Linked DNA regions of Paraburkholderia bryophila. The protein of the gene in region 1 interacts with the protein of each later gene in a pairwise test. Links are inferred from orthologs where the notes say so. Each region holds a gene or a part of one and is shown in the gene's direction. Other genes may lie near its edges.

The links.
Region 2: the proteins of GGD40_RS12985 (region 1) and GGD40_RS10520 interact in binary tests that used the Escherichia coli proteins (3 or more experiments, as listed by UniProt). The link is inferred for Paraburkholderia bryophila from one-to-one orthologs.

The regions. Positions count from the first base shown.
Region 1 is NZ_JACCAS010000001.1:2,926,654-2,933,825, forward strand. The notes cover bases 2,086-5,040. They hold GGD40_RS12985 (primosomal protein N'), read left to right. Parts: upstream 2,086-2,417; coding sequence 2,418-4,664; downstream 4,665-5,040. Other genes in these bases: GGD40_RS12990 (hypothetical protein), read right to left, coding at 4,710-4,880. In the rest of the region: GGD40_RS12975 (transporter substrate-binding domain-containing protein), read right to left, coding at 1-635; hemE (uroporphyrinogen decarboxylase), read left to right, coding at 853-1,953; putA (trifunctional transcriptional regulator/proline dehydrogenase/L-glutamate gamma-semialdehyde dehydrogenase), read left to right, coding at 5,197-7,172.
Region 2 is NZ_JACCAS010000001.1:2,377,820-2,384,888, reverse strand. What follows is about bases 118-2,969. They hold GGD40_RS10520 (single-stranded DNA-binding protein), read left to right. Parts: upstream 118-1,195; coding sequence 1,196-1,744; downstream 1,745-2,969. Other genes in these bases: arsC (arsenate reductase (glutaredoxin)), read right to left, coding at 2,678-2,969; arsH (arsenical resistance protein ArsH), read right to left, coding at 1,901-2,665; GGD40_RS10525 (MFS transporter), read left to right, coding at 118-1,073. Outside these bases: more of GGD40_RS10525, read left to right, coding at 1-117; more of arsC, read right to left, coding at 2,970-3,505; arsB (ACR3 family arsenite efflux transporter), read right to left, coding at 3,515-4,576; GGD40_RS10500 (ArsR/SmtB family transcription factor), read right to left, coding at 4,623-4,955; GGD40_RS10495 (DUF4148 domain-containing protein), read left to right, coding at 5,355-5,711; GGD40_RS10490 (alpha/beta hydrolase), read left to right, coding at 5,883-6,677; GGD40_RS10485 (Lrp/AsnC family transcriptional regulator), read right to left, coding at 6,769-7,069. UniProt on the Escherichia coli protein: Plays an important role in DNA replication, recombination and repair. Binds to ssDNA and to an array of partner proteins to recruit them to their sites of action during DNA metabolism. Acts as a sliding platform that migrates on DNA via reptation.

The DNA.
Region 1 (7,172 bases):
CCCGGATTCAGCTTTTGCTGCAGCAAGGTTTCCGACGCATCCGTCACCATCACGTCGGCCTTGCCGGCCAGGATCTGCTTGAAGATCGTCACGTTGTCCGGATAAACAGTGAGGTTCGCATGCGGAAAGTATTGTTTCGCGAACCGTTCGTTGGTGCCGCCCGGGTTGACAATCACCCGCGTGCCCGGCTGGTCGATCTGCGCGACGGTTTGATACTTGTTGACGTCGTCGCAGCGAACAATCGGCGTTTTGCCGTCCACCATGTACGCCTGCGTGAAGAATGCGCGCTTTTGCCGTTCGAGCGTCGGCGACACCCCGCCCACGCCGATATCGCATTTGGCGACGAAGTCGTTCATCAGATTCGACCACGACGTTTTGACGTACTCCACCTTCACGCCGAGCGACTTGGCGAGCGACTCCGTCATGTCGATGTCGATGCCCTCGAACTGGCCGTCCGGCTTGTAGAACGAGTAAGGCTTGTAGTCGCCGGTCGTGCACGCGCGCAGCGTGCCGCGCGCAAGAATGTCGTCGAGCCGGGAGGGCGCCGCGGCGGTGCTGGTCTGCGCCACGGCCACCCCTGCGTGCATCAAAACCCCGGCCAGTGCGCCGAGCAGTGCGAGTGCTGCCTTGTTCATGGAGTCTCCTTGTGTGCGTGTAATTGTCCGGTAAGGTGGTCGGATAATAGCCCGGCAATTCGGGCTTGAACATTAGCCGTTCAGCTGAGTCGTCATGGGCATTGGGCGCCACCAGGCGCGGCCGCCGGCCGGTTGCGCAACAGTTATTGCCCGCATCAAGCGCGATGCCGGGAGCCGGGTCCGGTAAAATGCCCCTTTGCCCTCAGTCGTACGCACCGTGGCCCATAAACTCCTGAACGACACTTTCCTGCGCGCGCTGCTGCGCCAGCCGACCGACTACACGCCGATCTGGTTGATGCGGCAAGCTGGCCGCTATCTGCCGGAATACAACGCCACACGTGGCCGCGCGGGCAGTTTCCTTGGGCTCGCGAAGAACCCGGCGTTCGCAACGGAGGTCACGCTGCAACCGCTCGAGCGCTATCCGCTCGACGCCGCCATTCTGTTTTCCGACATCCTCACGGTGCCGGACGCCATGGGCCTCGGCCTCGAGTTCGTCACGGGAGAGGGGCCGAAATTCGCCCGCCCGGTGCGCACCGAAGACGACGTCGCGCGTCTCGCGGTGCCGGATATCGACGCCACGCTGCGCTACGTGACCGACGCCGTGCGTGAAATCCGCACCGCGCTCACGGACGCACAAGGCCGCCAGCGCGTGCCGCTGATCGGCTTTTCGGGCAGCCCGTGGACGCTCGCGTGCTACATGGTTGAAGGTGGCGGTTCGGCCGACTTCCGCACCGTCAAATCGATGCTCTACGCGCGCCCGGACCTGATGCATCGCATTCTCGAGATCAATGCGCGCTCGGTGGCGGCGTACCTGAACGCGCAGATCGAAGCCGGCGCGCAAGCCGTCATGATTTTCGACACGTGGGGCGGGGCACTGGCTGACGGCATCTACCAACGCTTCTCGTTGCAGTACATCCAGCAGGTGGTGAGCCAGTTGAAGCGCGAACACGACGGCGAAAAAGTGCCGGTGATCACCTTCACGAAGGGCGGCGGCCTGTGGCTCGACGAAATCGCCGAGATCGGCGTGGACGCGGTCGGCCTCGACTGGACCGTGAATCTCTCCAAAGCGCGCGAACGTGTCGGCGGTAAGGTGGCGCTGCAGGGCAATATCGACCCGTCGGTGCTGTTTGCGCCGCCGGCGGCGATCCGCATGGAAGCGCGCGCCGTGCTCGACAGCTTCGGCAATCATCCGGGCCATGTCTTCAATCTGGGCCACGGCATCTCGCAATTCACGCCGCCGGAAAATGTCGCCGAGCTCGTTGACGAAGTGCATCGTCATAGCCGGGCGATTCGAAGCGGCGCGCATGCACCGGCGTGATGCTGTAATCGTTACCGTTTTTGCTGCAACGCGGCAAAGTGGGCTCTCGCTCTAAGGGAAAATTGGCATGCCACAGGCCGTCGGATGGCGGTCCTGAGAAAGTCAAGACTTGACTTATGCACATTCTTCACGCTGCGGCGCGGTAGAAGCTTTCGTCGTACCGTGGCCCTTGCACTTTGCCGGCGCATTTGATCTAAGCCTTGTCTGGCAAGGGTTTCAGGGGTTCGCGGCGAAACGTGCGGAAACCCACAGAACGCCGCTGCGGCGCGCTTCGCGGGCCTTTCCAGCGAAGTTCTCAACAAAGTTATCCACAGGCACGCGGACCGATTGCAATTGTTCAGCCGAATCCAAAACTTAGCGCCGAAATTGAAGTTTTACTTTAACTTCGACGGGTTCGGCACGCGCTCAACATGCACGGAGATGCGGCGTCGTGCCGCGCCGGTGCATCCGCTTCGGCTTGCCGCGTGAGCGACGTGTTCGTCCGCGTTGCGCTGGATCATCCGCTGCCGACGCTGTTCGACTACCGGTGCGACACGCCCGAACTCGCCGAGCCCGGCATGCTGGTCAGCGTGCCGTTCGGCAAGCGCCACGTGGTGGGGCTCGTCTGCGAAGTAACCGCTCACAGTGACGTGCCGTCCGACCGGCTCCGCGCCGTGAGCGCCGTATGCACGGCGTGTCCACCGGTGTCGGCGGAATGGCTCGCGTTGGCCGCCTTCGCCGCGGACTACTATCAACGCGGCCTCGGCGAAGTCGCGCTGCCGGCGTTGCCTCAGGCGCTGCGCGACGCTTCGCGTTGGTCGCGCCTGTTCGCGCCCGAAGAGCGCTACAGCCTCACGTCCGAAGGGCGCGCGGCGTTGCCCGACGCGTTGCCGGCGCGCGCCAGCGCGCTGCGCAAGCTCGCCCAGGCACTTACCGAAGCCGATTTCCTGCTGGCCGCCGACGCACGTGCGCTGCACCCGAAAGCAATCGCAACCTTCGAAGCATGGCTAACGCAAGGCTGGGTTGCGCTGGAGGTGATCGAGGCGGCCGACGTAGTCGGCGCAGCGGCATCACCGGAGACGCCCGCGCCCACGCTACCCAAGCTTACCGACGAACAAGCCGTCGCCGTCGAGGCCATTCGCGACGCGAACGGTTTCGCGCCGTTCCTGCTGCACGGCGTGACGGGCAGCGGCAAAACCGAGGTCTATCTACGCGCGCTCGCCGAAATTCTCGCGGCCAAGCCGGACGCCCAGGCGCTCGTCCTCGTCCCCGAAATCAATCTGACACCGCAATTCGAGGCGGCCTTCCGCGCCCGCTTTGCCGCGCTCGAAGGGACGTCGATCGTCACGCTGCACAGCGGTCTCGCGGAAGGCGAACGCGCGCGCAACTGGTTCGCCGCGCACACCGGTCGCGCCCGTATCGTGCTCGGCACGCGGCTCGCGATCCTCGCGTCGCTGCCGAAGCTGGCGGTGATCGTCGTCGATGAAGAACACGATCCGGCCTACAAGCAGCAGGAAGGTTTGCGCTATTCGGCGCGCGATCTGGCGATCTATCGCGCCAAGCAACTGGGTTTGCCGGTCGTGCTCGGCTCGGCGACGCCGTCGCTGGAAAGCTGGTGGCAGGCCGACCAGGGGCGCTACAAGCGCCTCACGCTGTCGCGCCGAGCGGTGGCGGACGCCGTGTTGCCCACCGTTAGGCTGATCGATCTGGAAGAAGAGCGGAGGCGCGGACGGGCGTCGGTGGAAGGTCTGTCAGGGCCGCTGATTGCCGCGCTGAAGGCCCGGCTTGAACGCGGCGAGCAAAGCCTCGTATTCCTGAACCGTCGCGGCTACGCGCCGCAACTTGCCTGCGACGCCTGCGGCTGGGTCGCCGGTTGTCCGCGCTGTAGCGCTTACGTGGTGCTGCACAAGCCCGAGCGTGCGCTGCGTTGCCACCACTGCGGCTGGGAGTCGCGCATTCCGCGCTCGTGTCCCGAGTGCGGCAACGTCGACATCGAGCCGATGGGGCGCGGCACGCAACGCGTCGAAGAAACGCTCGCGAGCGCGGTGCCCGGCGCCCGCGTGTTGCGCATCGACGCCGACAGCACGCGCCGCAAAGGCAGCGCGCAGGCGCTGTTCTCCGACGTTCACGCCGGCGAAGTCGATATTCTGGTCGGTACGCAGATGATCGCGAAGGGCCACGACTTTCAGCGCGTGTCGCTGGTGGGGGTGCTGAACGCGGACACCGCGCTGTTTTCGCACGACTTCCGCGCGAGCGAGCGTCTCTTCGCGCAACTCATGCAGGTGAGCGGCCGGGCCGGCCGCTCAGGTTTGCCCGGCGAAGTACTGGTGCAGACGCGTTATCCGCGCCACGCGCTGTATCACGCGTTGGGTCGTCACGACTACGTCGGCTTCGCCAATTCGACCTTGGCCGAGCGCCGCGACGCGCATTTGCCACCGTTCGTTTATCAGGCCCTGCTGCGCGCCGAAGGGCGCACGCTCGAGGCCGCGATTGCGTTCCTGCAACAGGCCGCCGCGGCGCTGACCGGCATTCCGGCCGCTGAACGCGTGACCGTCTACGACGCAGTGCCGCTCACCATCGTCAAGGTGATGCACGTACATCGCGCGCAGTTGCTGATCGAAAGCGCGTCAAGGGCGGCTTTGCAGGCAACTTTGCGCGGGTGGCAGCCGCTGCTGCGCGGCTTGAAAGGCGTGCTGCGCTGGAGTGTCGAAGTCGATCCACTCGACATCTGACGGCCAACGCGCGTCATTCGCAGCACGCGCACCAATCAACTCAAATCAATCGTTCAACGCTGTCCGCGTATCGCCGGCCGATGCACGCGATGCCGCGCGCGTGCGTCCTTCGACCGCCGAGCGTTTGTCCGCGCCGCCCGTTGCGCCACGAATAAACAGCACCGCGCAAGTCGCACACATTGCCCAGATGCCCAATACCACCAGCCACTTTTCCATTTCACCGATCCTCTAAAACGCCAAACCCCGTTTCGTTTTTTTGCGTGCCGTGAGGCCGCTTGCCGCCCTGTTCTCTATAACGGCGCGCCGTCCCGTTTGATAAGGGTAAAAGCAAAAAGAATCACGCCAGGGAAAGTACTGATCGAAACCCGCTCCGCCGCACGCGGCGCCGTCGGGCGCAAACCCCCGCCCCGCAAGGATTTAAAGAAGGTGCAACCATATGTTTGGTATGGTTGCACCTTTTTATTGAGAGGCGTACGATTCGCCAACTTTTAGTCTTTCGCCGGGCATTCGTCTGGTATCCGAAGAAGGAAACATGGCTAGCACCACCCTTGGCGTCAAGGTCGACGACCTCCTGCGTTCCCGGCTGAAAGATGCCGCCACTCGCCTCGAACGCACTCCGCATTGGCTCATCAAGCAGGCGATCTTCGCTTACCTCGAAAAGATCGAGCACGGCCAATTGCCGCCGGAGTTGTCCGGGGTAACGGGTTCCGCCGACCTGGCCGATGGCGCCGCGGTCGAACAGGAAGAAGACGGTGCGTCGCATCCGTTCCTCGACTTCGCGCAAAACGTGCAACCGCAGTCGGTGCTGCGCGCGGCGATCACCGCCGCTTACCGCCGTCCGGAGCCGGAGTGCGTGCCGTTCCTGCTGGGTCAGGCGCGCTTGCCGGCCAACCTCGCCGGCGACGTGCAAGCCATGGCTCACAAGCTGGTCGAGACACTGCGTACGAAGAGCAAGGGTGGCGGCGTCGAAGGGCTGATCCACGAATTCTCGCTGTCGAGCCAGGAAGGCGTCGCGCTGATGTGCCTCGCCGAAGCGCTGCTGCGTATTCCTGACCGCGCCACGCGTGACGCGCTGATTCGCGACAAGATCAGCAAGGGCGACTGGAAGTCGCACGTCGGCCAGGCGCCGTCGCTGTTCGTCAACGCCGCGACGTGGGGTTTGATGATCACCGGCAAGCTGGTGACGACCAATAGCGAAACGAGTCTTTCGTCGGCGCTCACGCGTTTGATCGGCAAGGGCGGCGAGCCGTTGATCCGCAAGGGCGTGGACATGGCGATGCGCCTGATGGGCGAGCAGTTCGTCACCGGCGAGAACATCTCCGAAGCGCTGGCCAACAGCCGTAAGTACGAAGCGCGCGGTTTCCGCTACTCGTACGACATGCTCGGCGAGGCGGCCACTACCGAAGCCGACGCGCAGCGCTACTACGCGTCGTACGAGCAGGCGATCCACGCGATCGGCAAGGCCGCCGGCGGCCGTGGCATCTACGAAGGCCCGGGCATTTCGATCAAGCTCTCCGCGCTGCACGCACGCTACTCGCGTTCGCAGCAGGAACGCACCATGAGCGAACTGCTGCCGCGCGTGCGCTCGCTCGCGATCCTCGCGCGCCGTTACGACATCGGTTTGAACATCGACGCCGAAGAGGCCGACCGCCTCGAAATCTCGCTGGATCTGCTCGAAGCGCTGTGCTTCGATCCGGAACTGGCGGGCTGGAACGGCATCGGTTTCGTGATCCAGGCGTATCAGAAGCGCTGCCCGTTCGTGATCGATTACGTGATCGATCTGGCGCGCCGCAGCCGTCATCGCGTGATGGTGCGCCTCGTGAAGGGCGCGTACTGGGACACCGAAATCAAGCGTGCGCAAGTGGACGGCCTCGAAGGCTATCCGGTCTACACGCGCAAGATCTATACGGACGTGTCGTACCTCGCCTGCGCGAAGAAGCTGCTCGGCGCGCCGGACGCGGTGTATCCGCAGTTCGCCACGCACAACGCGCACACGCTGTCGGCGATCTATCACCTCGCGGGCAACAACTACTATCCCGGCCAGTACGAGTTCCAGTGCCTGCACGGCATGGGCGAACCGCTGTACGAAGAAGTGACCGGCCCGCTGTCCGCTGGGAAGCTGAACCGTCCGTGCCGCGTGTACGCGCCGGTCGGCACGCATGAAACGCTGCTCGCGTATCTCGTGCGCCGTCTGCTGGAGAACGGCGCGAACACGTCGTTCGTGAATCGTATCGCCGACGAAAACGTCGCTATTAAAGACCTGATCGCCGACCCGTCCGACGAAGCGTCGAAGATCACGCCGCTCGGCGCGCCGCACGCGAAGATTCCGCTGCCGCGCAATCTGTTCGGCGCCGAGCGTCTCAATTCAATGGGCCTCGATCTGTCGAACGAACACCGGCTGGCGTCGCTGTCGTCGGCGTTGCTGGCGAGCGCGCATCATCCGTGGCGCGCCGCGCCGATGCTCGAGGACAACGAGATCGCCGTGGGCACCGCACGCGACGTGCGCAA
Region 2 (7,069 bases), 550 kb from region 1 along the record:
TGTTCTCGATCTACGCGAAAACCATTCCGGGCGGCGACAACGTGCTGCTGGTGGGCATCGCGCTCGGCGCGTACGGCGTCACGCAGTCCATGCTCTACATCTTTTACGGCTGGGTTTCCGACAAGATCGGCCGCAAGCCGGTGATCGCGATCGGTCTGCTGATCTTCGCGCTCGGCAGCTTCGTCGCGGCGGGCGCGCACGACATGACGTGGATCATCGTCGGCCGCGTGATTCAGGGGATGGGCGCGGTGTCGTCGGCGGTGATCGCGTTTATCGCCGACCTCACGTCCGAAGAGCATCGCACCAAGGCGATGGCGATGGTCGGTGCCAGCATCGGCGTGTCGTTCGCGGTGGCGATTATCGGTGCGCCGATCGTATTCCAGTGGGTCGGCATGAGCGGTTTGTTCACGCTGGTCGGCATCTTCTCGATTCTGGCGATCGGCCTGGTGCTGTGGGTCGTACCCGACGCGCCGAAGCCGGTGCATGTGCGCGCGCCGTTCGCCGAGGTGCTGCATAACGTCGAACTGCTGCGTTTGAACTTCGGCGTGCTCGTGCTGCATGCTACGCAAACCGCGCTGTTCCTCGTCGTGCCGCGCATTCTCGAAGCAGGCGGCTTACCGGTCGCGTCGCACTGGAAGGTTTATTTGCCGGTCATGGGGCTGTCGTTCGTGATGATGGTGCCGGCGATCATCGCCGCCGAAAAGCGCGGGAAAATGAAAATCGTGCTGCTGTCGGCGATCGGTCTTATCCTGATCGGACAGTTGTTATTGGGCGTCGCTCCGCATACGATTCTGAGTGTGGCAGCGATCCTTTTTGTGTACTTTCTCGGCTTCAATATCCTTGAGGCGTCACAGCCTTCGCTGGTGTCGAAACTGGCGCCGGGCACCCGTAAGGGCGCGGCGGCCGGCGTGTATAACACCACGCAGTCGATCGGCCTCGCGCTGGGCGGGGTGGTTGGCGGCTGGCTGCTCAAGGTGGATGGAGCGAGCGCAGTATTCTTTACCTGCTCGGGGCTCGTGTTGTGCTGGCTTATAATCGCCGCCAATATGAAACAGCCGCCGCGCAAGGCGTAGCTGAACACCCAGAACTCACCCGGCGGCGGGCAGAGGCGCAGTTCTGGTCTCGGGCCTGCCGGCCATGAGACGCGAACCGTGTCGTACCGCGCCGCCCGCAACGGAATCAACAGGAGAAACTCATGGCATCCGTGAACAAGGTCATTCTCGTCGGCAATCTCGGAGCCGATCCGGAAGTCCGTTATCTTCCGAGCGGCGACGCAGTGGCGAACATCCGCCTTGCAACGACGGATCGGTACAAGGACAAGGCGTCCGGCGAAATGAAGGAAGCGACCGAATGGCACCGCGTGTCGTTCTTCGGCCGCCTCGCGGAAATCGTCAACGAATATCTGAAGAAGGGCTCGTCGGTGTACCTGGAAGGGCGCATCCGGACCCGTAAGTGGCAAGCGCAAGACGGCACGGACCGCTATTCGACGGAAATCGTCGCCGAGCAGATGCAAATGCTGGGCGGCCGCGGCGGCGCGATGGGTGGCGGCGGTGACGAAGGCGGTGGCGGTTATAGCCGTGGTGAGCCGTCGGAACGTAGCGGCGGCGGCGGTGGTGGTGGCCGCGCTGTGTCGGGTGGTGGGGCTTCGCGTGGCGGCAGCGGTGGTGGCGGCGGTGGTGCTAGCCGTCCGAGCGCGCCGGCTGGCGGCGGCTTTGATGAGATGGACGACGATATTCCGTTCTGAGGTCCCGTAACCAAAAACTGTAAAGATCAGCCCCGCCTTTGTGCGGGGCTTTTCTTTTTGTATCCGGGATTCAGGGGCATTTCCTGACCTGCAGCATTTGCAGGAGCGGATGCGCGAGCGCTCAGGTGGCCCATCGGCTCCGATCGGTCGGGCGCGTTACTCGACTTCACTGTCGTCGGTGTCGGCGTTCCGTGCGCTGTGTTCATGAGCCATGGCCGCGCTGACGAGCGCAGTAACGGCTGCCGGGGCCCTCTGCTTGCGTTCGCTATAGCGGTCGGTCAGATAGTCCGAACGGTCGCGCACGAGGAGCGTGAACTTGTACAGTTCCTCCATCACGTCGACCACGCGATCGTAGTACGACGACGGCTTCATGCGGCCGTTCTCGTCAAACTCCTGGAATGCCTTCGCCACCGAACTCTGATTGGGGATCGTCACCATCCGCATCCAGCGCCCAAGTATGCGCAACGCGTTGACGGCATTGAACGACTGCGAACCACCCGAAACCTGCATGACGGCCAGCGTGCGTCCCTGCGTCGGGCGGACACTGCCGGAGTCGAGCGGCAGCCAGTCGATCTGGTTCTTGAATATGCCGGTCAGCGTGCCATGCCGCTCGGGGCTACACCACACCTGTCCTTCGGACCAGATCGACAGCTCGCGCAGTTCGACCACCTTCGGGTGGTCGGCCGGGACGCTATCAGCGAGTGGCAGATCCTGTGGCTCGAACACCTTCGTTTCGGCTCCGAACTGGCGGAGGATGCGCTCGGCTTCGAGCGTCAGTAACCGGCTATAGGACGTCGGGCGCAACGAGCCGTAAAGCAGCAGGATGCGAGGGGGATGTTGCGATACCGCCTGCGGTCTCAGCTTCGCAAGATCCGGGGTATCGAGATGGGAGAGGCGGATGTTCGGTAAGTCTGATTGCATCGTGTGGATGAACTACAGGGTAATGGCACGCGAGAGCAGCGTAGCTGTCGCGGGACACAGGTCGGTTGCCTGACGGGTTGCGAGGATTGTTGCCGGCGCGGCGTCGCGCGCGGCCGGCTTGAATCCCGCCTTCTCGAAGAGCGCCGTCGCGTTGGTGGTGAACAGCCAGGCCTTACGGGCACCTGCATCGAACGCTTCGCGCAGCAGTACGGCGATCAGGTTGCGGCCGATGCCTTTGCCGCGGTGTTGCGGCTCTACGATGACCGAGCGGACCAGCACATCGCTGCCGTACTGTTCGAATCCCCCGTAGCCTACGTGTGAGCCGGCAAGCGTGCTAAACGCGAAGAAGCTGCGGCCCGCTTCGTCAAGGTCGCTGCCCGGCAGATCGACGTCCCGCAACGCATTGACGAACCCGGCATCGTTGCTGGCGATCGCGCGTGCGACGATGAACGGCACGCCTTCCTCCTTCAGCACCTCGTGCTCCGGGGCACGATCCAGCAGCCCGGTCACGGCGTCCGAAGGCCGGCAAAGGCGCGTGCCACGCGGCGTCGCGACAATCGGCCTGTTCATCAGGATCGGATGGGCAAGCATCGCGTCGATCAACTGGGCATCGCTCAATGCTGGATCCCCGAGCCCAAGTTCCTTGTAGGGCGTACCTTTGATGCGCAGCACGTCCCTGACTGCCATGCCGGTGTCTGCGATGAGCCGCTCGAGCGTTGCGCGGTCAGGTGGCGTCTTGAGATATTCGATGACCTGCGGGTTCTCGCCAGCCTCACGCAGCAGCGCAAGCACATTGCGCGATGTTCCACAGTCGGGGTTGTGATAGATGGTGACGCTCATGGTCGATCCTCAATACGCTTCGTACCAGCGCTGCGAGCGGTTCACGACGGCTACGACCAGCAGCATGACCGGCACCTCGATCAGCACGCCGACGACGGTCGCGAGCGCAGCGCCCGACTGGAAACCAAACAGGCTGATGGCGGTTGCCACGGCCAGTTCGAAGAAATTGCTTGCGCCGATCAAGCTCGACGGACCGGCCACGCAATGCGCGACGCCGAGCTTGCGGTTGAGCAGATAGGCGAGGCCCGAGTTCAGGAACACCTGGATCAAAATCGGCACGGCGAGCATCGCGATCACCAGCGGCTCATGCACGATGGCCTGCCCCTGAAACGCGAACAGCAGCACGAGGGTCGCGAGCAGCGCACAGATCGAATACGGGCCGAGGCGGGAGACCGCGCGCCTGAAATGTGCCTCGCCCTTCGCGAGCAGCACGCGACGCAGAATCTGCGCGATCGCGACTGGGACGACGATGTAGAGTCCTACCGACGCGATGAGCGTATCCCACGGCACGGTGATGGCCGACAGCCCGAGCAGCAGTGCGACCATCGGCGCGAACGCGACGATCATGATCGCGTCGTTGAGTGCAACCTGTGACAGCGTGAAGTACGGATCGCCTTTGCACAGCTGCGACCAGACAAATACCATCGCCGTGCACGGCGCGGCCGCGAGCAGGATCAGGCCTGCGATGTAGCTGTCCAGTTGCGCGGCCGGCAGCCAGGCGGCGAACACATGGCGCACGAAAATCCAGCCAAGCAAGGCCATCGAAAACGGCTTGACGAGCCAGTTCACGAACAGCGTGACGCCGATGCCGCGCCAGTGACCCTTGACCTGCGCCATGGCGCCGAAGTCGATCTTGATCAGCATGGGGATGATCATGATCCAGATCAGCACGCCGACGGGCAGATTGACCTGCGCGACTTCCATGCGACCGATGGCCTCGAAGACTGACGGCGACCACTGCCCCAGCGCAATGCCCGCGACGATGCACAGCGCAACCCAACCCGTCAGGTACCGCTCGAAGAAACCCATGGCGGGACGCGCAACGCGGGACACGGAATCAGCGCTGCTCATTCGATTCTCCTGTGGGACGTCGCCCCGACGTGGCCGTGCCTACGCTTCATGTCGGATCTCCACAGCATGGCGACGCGTCGTTCACTGCGCAGGGGGCTCCCGCACAGCAGTTCTCGGTGAGGAATCCGACGAGTCCGTTCATTGCTTCGAAGTTGGCCGAATAGAAAATGAAACGACCCTGCTGGGTGCCGGTAACGAGGCCGGCGTGGGACAGATCCTTAAGGTGGAACGAAAGACTGGACGGCGAAAGGCCGATCTGCTGCGCGATCTCGCCCGCCGGCATGCCTGCCGGGCCGGCTACGACGAGCACGCGGAAGATGGCCAGCCGCGATTCATGAGCGAGCGCACCGAGTGCGCGTACGACGAGGTTCGAGTCCATGGCGAGATGATAGGCTCATTGATTCGATGTTTCAAGTAATATTGAAACAACGGTTCGCACGTAGCAATTGGCGACGCGGTCCGGCGCTCTCTTGGAAATTCTCTGATACCTGTACGTCGTCGACGTGCTCGAACGATCCCGCGTCGCGCACGACAAGCCCTCCCTTCCCCAGCCGCTCAACACCAGCGCATTCCGCGCCCTCCCTGACGCATTTCGCGACGCACGGCGTCAACCGGTCGCAAGTGGCTGGAGGCAATCCGCCGATACGCCGACTATTCGTCTGTCGCACGAATTGATGTGAGGCGCAGGCCGAAAGGCAAGTCGCGGAAAAGAGGCAGCCCCACCTCGCGATCGCCAGAAGCCATCAAGCTATTTTCAATTAATCAAGGAATCTTAATCATGTCCAAGATGCTCGTAGGTATCGCTCTCGCCGTCGCCACCCTTGGCGCACCGGTTCTTAGCTTCGCCCAATCGAACGCACCGCTCACCCGTGCGGAAGTCCGGGCCGATCTGGTTCGTGTCGAACAAGCCGGCTACAGCCCGAACCGCGGCAACGACATCGACTACCCGGCCGATATTCAGGCCGCCGAAGCAAAGATCGCATCGCAAGGCGATCGGCAACTGGCCATGCAGGCTGTCGGCGGTGTTGCGCAAAACGGCAGTAGCGCTTCGGGATCGATGTCCCACACGTCGATGACGATGCACTCGAATTGCGTCGGCCCGGTCAGCTTCTGCAACGTGTTCTTCGGTAGCTAAGTGGCGTGGTGCGCCGATCCTGCGCCCGCTGTCATGCGCAGGATCGCCAGCACGATGCACAGAAGAAGGTGGCTTGATAGACCAGCGCGTCGCAAGACTTCGCGTGGTGACGAATCAAGTCAGCTTCTTTTCAAATCCAGTTTGTACCCATTCTTTTCAATGGAGTTCGCCGTGAAGATTTTGCCTCTCGCCGCTTCGATTCTGTCTTTGTCCGCCTGCCTGTTCGCTTCGTCGGCGGCTATGGCGCAAGATGCCAAGCCTGCCGCCGCGCCGATCAAAAACATCGTCCTCGTGCATGGCGCGTGGGTGGATGGTTCGGGCTGGAAGCCGGTCTATGACATCCTCACCAAAGACGGCTACCACGTCACGATGGTGCAGGAACCGCTGACCTCGCTCGACGACGACGTCGCCACGACCAAACGCGTCATCGATCTGCAGGACGGTCCGACCATTCTCGTGGCGCACAGCTACGGCGGCTCGATCATCACCGAAGCCGGCGTCGATCCGAAGGTGACTGGGCTGGTGTACGTCGCGGCCCATGCGCCGGCGGTCGGCGAAGACGAATCGGATCTGGGCAAGCAATACCCGAGCTATACATCGAAGCAGCCGGGCGCCATCAAGAAGACGGACGACGGCTACACGTACCTGAATCCGGCCGACTTCCCGAAGGACTTCGCCGCCGACCTGCCGCTGAAGCAAGCCCAGTTCGAAGCGCAATCGCAGATCCTGACGGCGGCCAAAGTCTTCTCGCAGCCGATGAGCGTCGCCGCCTGGACCACCAAGCCGAGCTGGGGCATCGTCGCGGCGGACGACAAGATCATCAACCCGGACCTCGAACGTTTCTATTACCAGCGTGCTCATAGCCACACCACGGTGCTGGCCGGCGCGAGCCACTCCGTCTACGAATCGCGTCCCAAGGAAGTGGCCGCAGTGATCGAAGACGCAGCGAAGCACGCCCAGCAGTGATGCGTCGAGCGGGCAGCGGGACAAGAAGAGGTCATATCGAATGACGCCTCTGTCTCGCTGCCCGTGACCGGCAGCGATTTACCCGACCGCCTCAAATCTCCACCGACACCCCTCGCTTCAAACACCGCAACGCGAAAATGGACCGGCTGTTCTGAAACCCCGGCAACCGGTATAGCTTGCGCCGCAAAAACGCCTCATAGCCTTCGGTGCCGGCCACCGCGACCTTGATCAGATAGTCGTACTCGCCGGACACCAGAAACGCTTCGACGACTTCCGGCAGATCGATGAGCGCGTCGCCGAAACGCTCCAGCGTGCGCTCGTCGTGTTTGTCGAGCGTCACTTCGATGATCACGGTATCCGGCAGGCCGAGCGCCTTCTGATTCAGCAACGCC